4 regions of the Lonsdalea quercina genome follow, and region 1 is predicted to be linked to each of the others. Evidence: predicted binding sites of a transcription regulator. Region 1 holds the regulator's gene; each other region holds the start of a gene.
The links. The regulator Fur, encoded in region 1, represses iron uptake genes when iron is present. The targets are predictions, from matches to a motif close to ATAATAATGAGAACNACTATCAA.
Positions count from the first base shown of each region.

Region 2: a site for Fur is predicted at 910-932, ahead of fepD (Fe(3+)-siderophore ABC transporter permease). Genes of this name have one in related genera too.
Region 3: a site for Fur is predicted at 1,114-1,136, ahead of fes (enterochelin esterase). Genes of this name have one in related genera too.
Region 4: a site for Fur is predicted at 1,439-1,461, ahead of ftnA (non-heme ferritin). Genes of this name have one in related genera too.

Region 1 is NZ_FNQS01000001.1:281,180-283,385, forward strand. It holds gene fldA (flavodoxin FldA) at 2-514, shown strand; gene fur (ferric iron uptake transcriptional regulator) at 859-1,305, shown strand; gene glnS (glutamine--tRNA ligase) at 1,392-2,206, opposite strand, start outside.
Region 2 is NZ_FNQS01000003.1:254,640-256,845, forward strand. It holds gene entS (enterobactin transporter EntS) at 1-794, opposite strand, end outside; gene fepD (Fe(3+)-siderophore ABC transporter permease) at 963-2,006, shown strand; gene fepG (iron-enterobactin ABC transporter permease) at 2,017-2,206, shown strand, end outside.
Region 3 is NZ_FNQS01000003.1:267,825-270,030, reverse strand. It holds gene BLU64_RS06425 (TonB-dependent siderophore receptor) at 1-928, opposite strand, end outside; gene fes (enterochelin esterase) at 1,235-2,206, shown strand, end outside.
Region 4 is NZ_FNQS01000002.1:37,017-39,222, reverse strand. It holds gene BLU64_RS03065 (YebY family protein) at 285-623, opposite strand; gene ftnA (non-heme ferritin) at 799-1,308, opposite strand; gene BLU64_RS03055 (DNA polymerase III subunit theta) at 1,628-1,858, shown strand; gene purT (formate-dependent phosphoribosylglycinamide formyltransferase) at 2,022-2,206, shown strand, end outside.

The DNA of each region.
Region 1 (2,206 bases):
CATGGCACTTATAGGTATTTTCTTCGGCAGCGATACTGGCAATACCGAAAACATTGCCAAGGCGATCCAACAGCAGCTGGGCACCGATGTCGCAGAAGTCCATGACATCGCCAAAAGCAGCAAAGAAGATCTTGAGCGTTTCGACATTCTGTTGCTGGGCATTCCAACCTGGTACTACGGGGAAGCACAGTGTGACTGGGACGACTTCTTCCCGACGCTGGAAGACATCGATTTCACCGGCAAGCGCGTAGCGCTCTTTGGCTGCGGCGATCAGGAAGATTATGCCGAGTATTTCTGTGATGCTATGGGCACCTTACGCGACATTATCGAACCGCGCGGCGCGGCCATCGTCGGTAACTGGTCAACCGAAGGCTACTACTTCGAAGCCTCCAAAGGTCTGGCGGATGACTCTCACTTCATTGGCCTGGCAATTGATGAAGATCGTCAGCCGGAGCTGACGGAGGAGCGCGTGAGCGCATGGGTGAAACAAATCAGCGCTGAGCTGAATTTGTAAGCTTTTTGGAACCGTAATCCCCGTTGCGGCCCGGCGCAAATTTGTGTCGGAGCCGTATCAATAGGTAAAATCTGTCGTAAAGATAGATACATTTTTTTAACTTTTCCGCGTTGCGCGGTACAATAACCCCTTCGGTTAGCTGGTTTCTCACCATTTTTCGCTTTTAAAACGGCGTTGCGCCGTCCCCTTTACCGATGGGTAAGCCTGATATGGTTACGGTTCTGCGGTTTTCATTTCGCCTATGCAGTTCTATAATTGAGACGAATAAACATGTTTGAGCCGACCGATAATATTAGGCTAGTTAGCCTCCCTTGATGAAAGTAGAGTAACAGGACTAAATCCGCATGACTGACAACAACACCGCATTAAAGAAGGCCGGCCTGAAAGTAACCCTTCCTCGTCTCAAAATCTTGGAAGTACTGCAGGATCCAACTTGCCATCACGTCAGTGCGGAAGATTTGTATAAGAAGCTGATTGATATGGGAGAAGAAATTGGTCTGGCCACCGTTTATCGCGTACTGAACCAGTTTGATGACGCCGGTATCGTTACCCGCCACAATTTCGAAGGCGGAAAATCAGTTTTTGAACTGACTCAGCAACAGCATCATGATCACCTGATTTGTCTGGACTGCGGGCGCGTCATTGAATTCAGCGATGAATCTATTGAAACTCGCCAGCGTGAGATTTCAGAGCGCCACGGGATCAAACTGACCAACCACAGCCTGTACCTTTACGGCCACTGCAGCTCCGGCAACTGCCGTGAAGACGAAAAACTGCACGAAGGGAATTAATCCCTGTTCTGATTAAAAAAACGGATTTGCAAAAAAAAAGAAAACCGTCGCGGCGGTTTTCTTTTTTTTATTCAGGCCTAGTGGAATTAACCGACCCAAGTGTCTCGCAAACCCGTCGTTCGGTTGAAGACCAGATGATCAGCGCTGGAGTACACGCGGTCCGCGCAGAAGTACCCTTCACGTTCGAATTGGTACGCCTTCTCCGCCACCGCATCCGCCATGCTGGCTTCAACATAACCGTGCGCAATCTTCAGCGACTCTGGGTTGAGGGTCGACAGGAAATCTTCCGCAGCGCCTGGGTTCGCCACGCTGAATAGGCGGTCATACAGACGGAATTCGGCCGGAATGCCGTGAGCCACGGAAACCCAATGGATGACACCTTTCACCTTGCGCCCATCGGCGGGATCTTTGCTTAGCGTATCCGGATCATAGCTGCAGTAAATTGTAGCGATCTCGCCCTGTTCATCTTTCTCAACGCGGTCGGCTTTAATCACGTAAGCGTTGCGGAGACGGACTTCTTTTCCCAGCACCAAACGCTTGTATTGCTTGTTGGCGGCTTCACGGAAGTCGGCGCGGTCGATGTACAGTTCACGGCTGAAACCTACCTGACGCGTTCCCATCTCCGGCTTGTTGGGATGGTTTGGCATCGTGACCCACTCTTCATGGCCTTCCGGCAGGTTTTCGATAATCACTTTCACCGGGTCCAGTACAGCCATGGCGCGCGGCGCATTTTCATTCAAATCATCGCGAATGCAAGATTCCAACGACGCCATTTCTACCGTGTTATCTTGCTTGGTCACGCCAATACGACGGCAAAATTCACGAATAGAAGCCGCAGTATAGCCACGACGACGCAGCCCGGAGATAGTCGGCATACGCGGATCGTCCCAGCCTTCCACGA
Region 2 (2,206 bases), on a different contig from region 1:
TACATCAGGCCGATGGCGGAGGGTCCGGCGTGATAGACGTCGTTCGCCAGCGCGGGAAACAGTACCCGCATCGCGCCGATCATGCTGACCAGCAGACCGAGCACCACGACCCAGCCGACGACCGGATGCGAACAGACGAATTTCACGCCGCCCGCCAGCGAACGCAGCGGATGCTCCGGCTCGCTGGCCTCCGGCTGAAGCGACGGCAGCCGCATCAGCGGGATCAGGGTGCCCAGCGTGCCGACAGCCGCCACGGCGAAGCTCCAGCCGACGCCGCCCGCCACGATAATCACCCCGCCCAGCGCGGGCGACAGGATCGCGCCCAGTCGCACCGTCACCATACTCAGCGCGCCGGCAGCAGGGAGATTCTTCCGCCCCACCAGCAGCGGGATCACCGCCATCAGCGCCGTCATGCCTAATGCGCCGAAGAATCCATCCCAAGCGGCCAGCACGTACAGCGCGACGAGAGACGGCGAACTCGAAAAGGCATTGAGACTGAGCGCGACGAAGCCCAGCCCGCAGGTGCCGCGCGCGAACAGGATAAGTTTCCGCCGGTCGAAGCGATCCGCCAGCACGCCCCCGCACATCAGACCGATGAACATCCCTACGCCGTCGAGCGCCACCGCCACCCCAACCTGCAGGGTGGAGCCGGTCATCGACTGAATTTGAATGGGGACGCCCACCGCCAGCATGCCGAGCGAGAAGACGGACAGCATTCTGGCGACGAAAATCGCACGAAAGTGGGCGTTGTTTTTTAGCAAACTGAAGTCAAGCAAGATAGAGGATTTAGCCATAATATTCCGTGAAAATAAGGTGATATAGCCAGTTCAGCGGCGGCTGAATGGCGTCAACACGCGGTCTACGTCAATGTATTTGCTCACCGAGGCATGCTAACATAGCAGCTCGATAACATTAATGATAATCATACTCATCTTCACACATTAAGGAGCTGTTCGTTGGCGATGTCACTTCCTTCGCATCAGGCGCCTGTCGCCGCCAATCAGCCACCCACCCGCTACTTTCAAGCCTTTCGGCGTCGCGCCGGTCTTCTGGTGTTCCTGCTGCTGCTGGCGCTCGCTGTCGTCGCTAGCCTGACTATCGGGGCCAAGTCAATTTCTCCCGTCGTGGTCTGGCAGAGCTTGACTGGCCAGCTCGACACGGCCGACAGCACCATCATTCTTAATGCGCGCCTGCCGCGGACGCTGGCGGGCATCATTGTCGGTCTCGCGCTGGGCGGCGCGGGCGCCGTGATTCAAGCGCTGACCCGCAATCCGCTGGCCGACCCCGGCATCCTCGGCGTCAACGCGGGCGCCAGCTTCGCTATCGTTATCGGCATTACCTGCTTCGGTATCAACAGCATGACCGCGTGGCTGGGCTTCGCCTGGATGGGGGTGCTCATCACCAGTCTGGCGGTCTGGCTGATCGGCACGCTCAGCGGGGGACGCATCAACCCGATTCGACTGACGCTGGCCGGGGTCGCGCTCAGCGCAGTCCTGAGCGGCCTCTCCTCATCCATCTCGCTGCTCGACCCGCAAGCGTTCGACCAGATGCGCATCTGGGAAGCCGGAACGCTGGATATTCGTTCGCTGCGCAACGTCGGGATCGTCACACCAACCATACTGTTGGGCGCGGTATTGGCACTGTTGGCCGCGCGCTCGTTAAACGCGCTCAGCATGGGCGAAGACATCGCGATGGCGCTGGGCACCCGCGTCATGCTGGTCCGCGTCATTGCCGTGCTGGCCATCATGCTGCTGTGCGGGTCAGCCACCGCGCTGGCCGGCCCCATTGGCTTTGTCGGCCTAATGATCCCGCACGTCGCCCGCTGGTGGACGGGACCGGATCAACGCTGGATCATGGCGTACTCGTTTCTGTTCGCCCCCATCCTGCTGCTCTGCGCCGATATCGCGGGCCGCTTGCTGGCGGCAGGCGAGCTGCGCGTCTCCATCGTGACGGCCTTTATCGGCGCGCCGGTTCTGATTTGGCTGGTTCGCCAGCGTAAAGCCTGAGGAAACAGAAATGCTGAGTAAGACACTCTCGCTGCGCGCCCCCGGCGGCATCGTCAGCGGTCGAATCGCCGGACGCTCTCTGCTGGTCAACGGCCTGCTTCTGATGCTCGGCCTGCTGCTGCTCACGGTCGCGATGGGGTTGGGGACGCTACAGATAGCCCCGCTGGACGTCTGGCGGGCGTTGGCCGGTCACGCCGACG
Region 3 (2,206 bases), on a different contig from region 1:
AGTGAGGGTCGCTGACGTTCAGGTCATAGGGGATATAGCCGGATACCGTCTCAAATGCCGTACCGTAGGCGGGCAGAAAGTTGCGGAAGCCCGCCTCCGGGTCGTTTTGGTACGCCGTCAGCAGCGTAAAGCTGGTATCGGGATTCGGCAGCCAGGTCAGGGCGGGCGCGATGGCGACCCGTTCCTGTTTGGAGTCTTTAACGAATTCGTGCTGGGTGCTGCCGATGCCGTTCAGGCGATAGAGCACCGTCTTGTCATCGTTCAGCGCGCCGCCGAAGTCGAACGCCGCTTCGCCTAGATGCTGGTTGCCCGCGCTGAACTGAATTTTGCGGATCTCTTCGGCCGTCGGGCGTTTGCTGGTCATGCTGATCAGTCCGCCGGGATTAACCTGTCCATAGAGCACCGATGCCGGGCCGTGCACCAGCTCAACGCGCTCCAGCAGCCACGGATCGAATTTCCCCAGCGAGGAACCCTGACCGCTCAGGCCGAAGCTCAGGCCATCCAGGAATTTCGGCGCATACCGGAACCCGCGGGAAATCACTTCGTCATTGCGGTTGGAAGAACCACGGTAGTTGGTGACGACGCCACTGCTGTAATTCAGCGCGTCAGCCACGGAGCCGACGGCCTGCTGGTCCATCTGGTCGCGCGTTACGACGGAAATCGACTGCGGCGTTTTCACCAGCGGGGTTTCGGTCTTGGTGCCCGACGCGCTGGCTTTGGCCACGATGCCTCGCAGCGGCGCAGTGACGCTCTCTCCCTGAGTGGCGGTGACCACGATTGTGTCATTGCCGTCGGCGGCGGAAGGCGTATCCGCCGCCTGCGCCAAGGCAGGGGTCAGGAGCGCAGAGGCCAATATCAGAGGCGCTCTGCGGCCATTAGTATAAAAAGCAATAAGCTGTGTTAATGGTTTTATTTTGGTGGTGAACATGATTTATCCCTTTGAAAACCTGTCGCAAAACATCAGAAAGAAGGATTTCGTAAGCATTGCGTCAACGAATCACCGAAGCGTCTAACAATCTTGTTGGTGAAAGGTTGATAAACCCCTTATTTTTAGTGGCTTTAGCTCACATTAATCCCTGGCTTAACGTAAGTTCGATTTACATGTTATTGCAAGTGTAAATGATTCTCAATATTATTCGTTTTTATGTCTGATTCTGTGATGTAATCCGCAGACGTATGGTTTTAAGTAAATAATCTTAAGTAAGTATTAGGGGTTATCGGAACAGGAGGAGGTATGTCTGAACCACGGCAACCCGGCTTTACCGCGGCGTTATTAAACGCGCCAGAGGTGGGAACGGAAGCCTGGTGGCGACGTGTGGCTCAGCTTGGCACGCCGCTGGTGGAAAGCGCGGCACCTGGGCAGGTCAGCGCGACATTTTTGTGGCGGGACCCACACGGTTCGGGGGCGCAGTCTCCCATCCAACGAGTCTATGCGGATATCAACGGCGTCACCGACCACCACAGTTGTTCGCCGCAGAGCCTACGGCGTCTGGCGGACACCGATGTTTGGCACTGGAGCGTCACGCTGGAGAACGACTGGCGCGGCAGCTACTGCCTGCTGCCCGTCACGGAAGCTGAGCTACCGCCGTCGTTCAGCCAGGACGACAACGAACGACGCCAGCAGCAGCGAGAGTGGTGGTGTTCGCTGTCGGCTCACGCGGTGGCCGACCCGCTGAATGCCATTCTGCCCCATCACACTTGGGGCGGGCAGCCGGAGTCGTCCGCTCACATGCCCAATGCGCCGGCTCAGGCCGCGTGGCGGCGCATTGACCGGGGACAGGCGTCGGCGCCGGACGCGCGTCGGCTGCACACCTTCACGTGGCGCAGCGTCACATTGGGCAACGCCCGGCGCATCTGGCTTTACACCACGGGAAACAGCGAGGCGCCTGAACATCGCCCGCTGGCGATCGTGTTGGACGGTCAGCGCTGGGCGGATCAGTTCCCGCTCTTTTCCGCGCTGGACGAAGAAACCCGAGGCGAAAAGCTGCCGCCCGCCGTCTGGCTGCTGATCGACGCGCTAGACCCGTCGACCCGCGGCGACGAACTGCCCTGCAACGCCGCATTCTGGTCGGCGGTGCAGGATGAGCTGTTGCCGTTAGCCGCTCGGCATGCCCCTTTCAGTCATGACCCCGACCGCACGTTGGTAGCGGGGCAGAGTTACGGCGGACTGGCGGCGCTGTATGCCGGACTTTTCCTGCCGCAGCGG
Region 4 (2,206 bases), on a different contig from region 1:
AACCAAATTGGAGTTTTCATAAATTAACCATAAAAAAAAGACCGAATACGATTCCTGTATTCGGTCTAGGGAAATGGCTCTAGGGTAGAGCCGTGCGCTAAAAGTTGGCATTGACGCAGGCTCCGAGGAACCCACGCTTTAAGCGTAGACGAGGCATTTCCCTTTTCCAGCTATGTATGAGCTGACTTAGTACTTCAGCGCCATCATTCGGCCCATTTTGTGATCGTTAGCTCAATCACTATACCTGCCGCACCTCGATAACCCTCGGGATAACGGCCCTATTGTCATTGGCACAGTTGTTCAGCGCGGGTCACAAAGGGTTGCAAACTTTTTTTCTGCCCAGGCTGTTTGGGATCGTCCAGCAGGATGATATCCAGTGGCTGAGCGTTGACTTTACCCTGTCTGACCTGCGTCCAGGCAACATCGTTAAGCGGATATTGCATCAGTGTGCTGGGATTGATGACATACAGCGCGTTGCCAGGTCGGCAGATCAACTGCACTTCTTCGCGAGTGAACGCCCAGTTGTCGCCATATTGCAGTTTGCTGATGTTGGCGATCCCCGTCGCCGCGAGCGCTGAAGAGCAAAAAGAGGTCGTTATCAGAAGCCAGATTAATTTTTTCATTTTGATTTCCAAAGCAAGACAGACCGTTGTATTTACAAGGTTTCTTGATTCAAGCCGTCAAGAATAAACCTCGGTAGAATCATACCGACGCACTGGGGGGAAGTCGAGCAAGGGGGGAATCAGGAGATATGCAGAGAAAAGGCGATGTCGGATGAACACCGCCTCTGTATCGTTATCAAGCAGAAGGCGTAGTGCTTGCCGCCATTCTTTTGAGGTCTTGGTCGATAAAGAACAACCCGCCTTCTGAGGTACTTACCATCGCTAGTTTATCCAGAATAGAGTTGAACAGCTTCTCTTCTTCATGCTGCTCAGCCACATACCATTGCAGGAAGTTGAACGTTGAATAGTCTTGCAACGTCATGGCCGCATGCGCCAACTCGTTAATTTTTCCGGTAATCAGCTGTTCGTGTTCAAAAGTCAGCTTGAAAATATCAGTCAGAGAATCGAACTCTACCGGGGGAGCTTCAATCGCGCCAAGGACAGGCATACTGCCGGTATCGTCAAGGTAGTCGAACAGACGCTGCATGTGCTCCATTTCTTCCTGAGAATGAGACTTCAGGAAAGCCGATGCGCCTTCGAAACCTTTATTTCCACACCACGCGCTCATCTGCAAATACAGGTTGGCTGAGTAGAACTCGAGGTTCAGCTGTTCATTCAGCTTTTGGATCATTTCTTTTTTTAACATGTTGAATCCTTTTCCACTGGCTAGGGACTATTTGAAGGGCATTATGCACGGAAAAATTAAAATTAAACACATACTATTAACGAATAATCTCATTATTTTTATCCTAAATTCAAAGTATTATCATTCATCTATGAGAATGGTTTTTATTACTTTTCATGGTATCGATTTCGTTTAAAGACAATGTTCAACATTGGCGTTTGAATTCATTCATTGCTCTTATTTTACTGTGATTAGGGATGAATCTAACGAGGGTTAGCGCGTCGCTTGCCATTTGAACCGGGCTGTTTTATGTTTGTCGCGCCACACACAGGAGGACATCATGGGACATAATCTGGCCGACCTCTCATTCGAAGAGATGGAAAAAGTAAACGTCGATCTCGCCGCTTCCGGTGTCGCTTTCAAAGAGCGCTATAACATGCCGGTCATCCCTGACGTACTCGAACAGCAGCAGCCTGCGCATTTACGCGATTATTTCCGTGAAAGGGTTAGCTTTTATCGTCAGCTTTCTTTGCAGTTCTCCACTCTGCCTTACGACCCCAACAGTAAATGATCCAATCGTACCGTCATCATCCGCAGGATGACGGTCTTTCTCTTACCCACCTTGACGCAATGAAATGTCGGTCAAACGGTCTTAAAGATGACCTCCGGATGCGTACGCAAACGGTTTCGTTTATACTGCGCCGGAATTCTTAACCGCATCGGATACGACGTTTATGTTAACAATTGGAACAGCCCTACGCGCCGGGGCCACCCGCGTCATGTTGCTGGGATCGGGCGAACTGGGAAAAGAAGTGGCTATTGAATGCCAACGTTTAGGAATTGAAGTCATCGCCGTCGATCGCTATACCGACGCACCCGCCATGCAGGTCGCACACCGTAGCCACGTCATAAATATGCT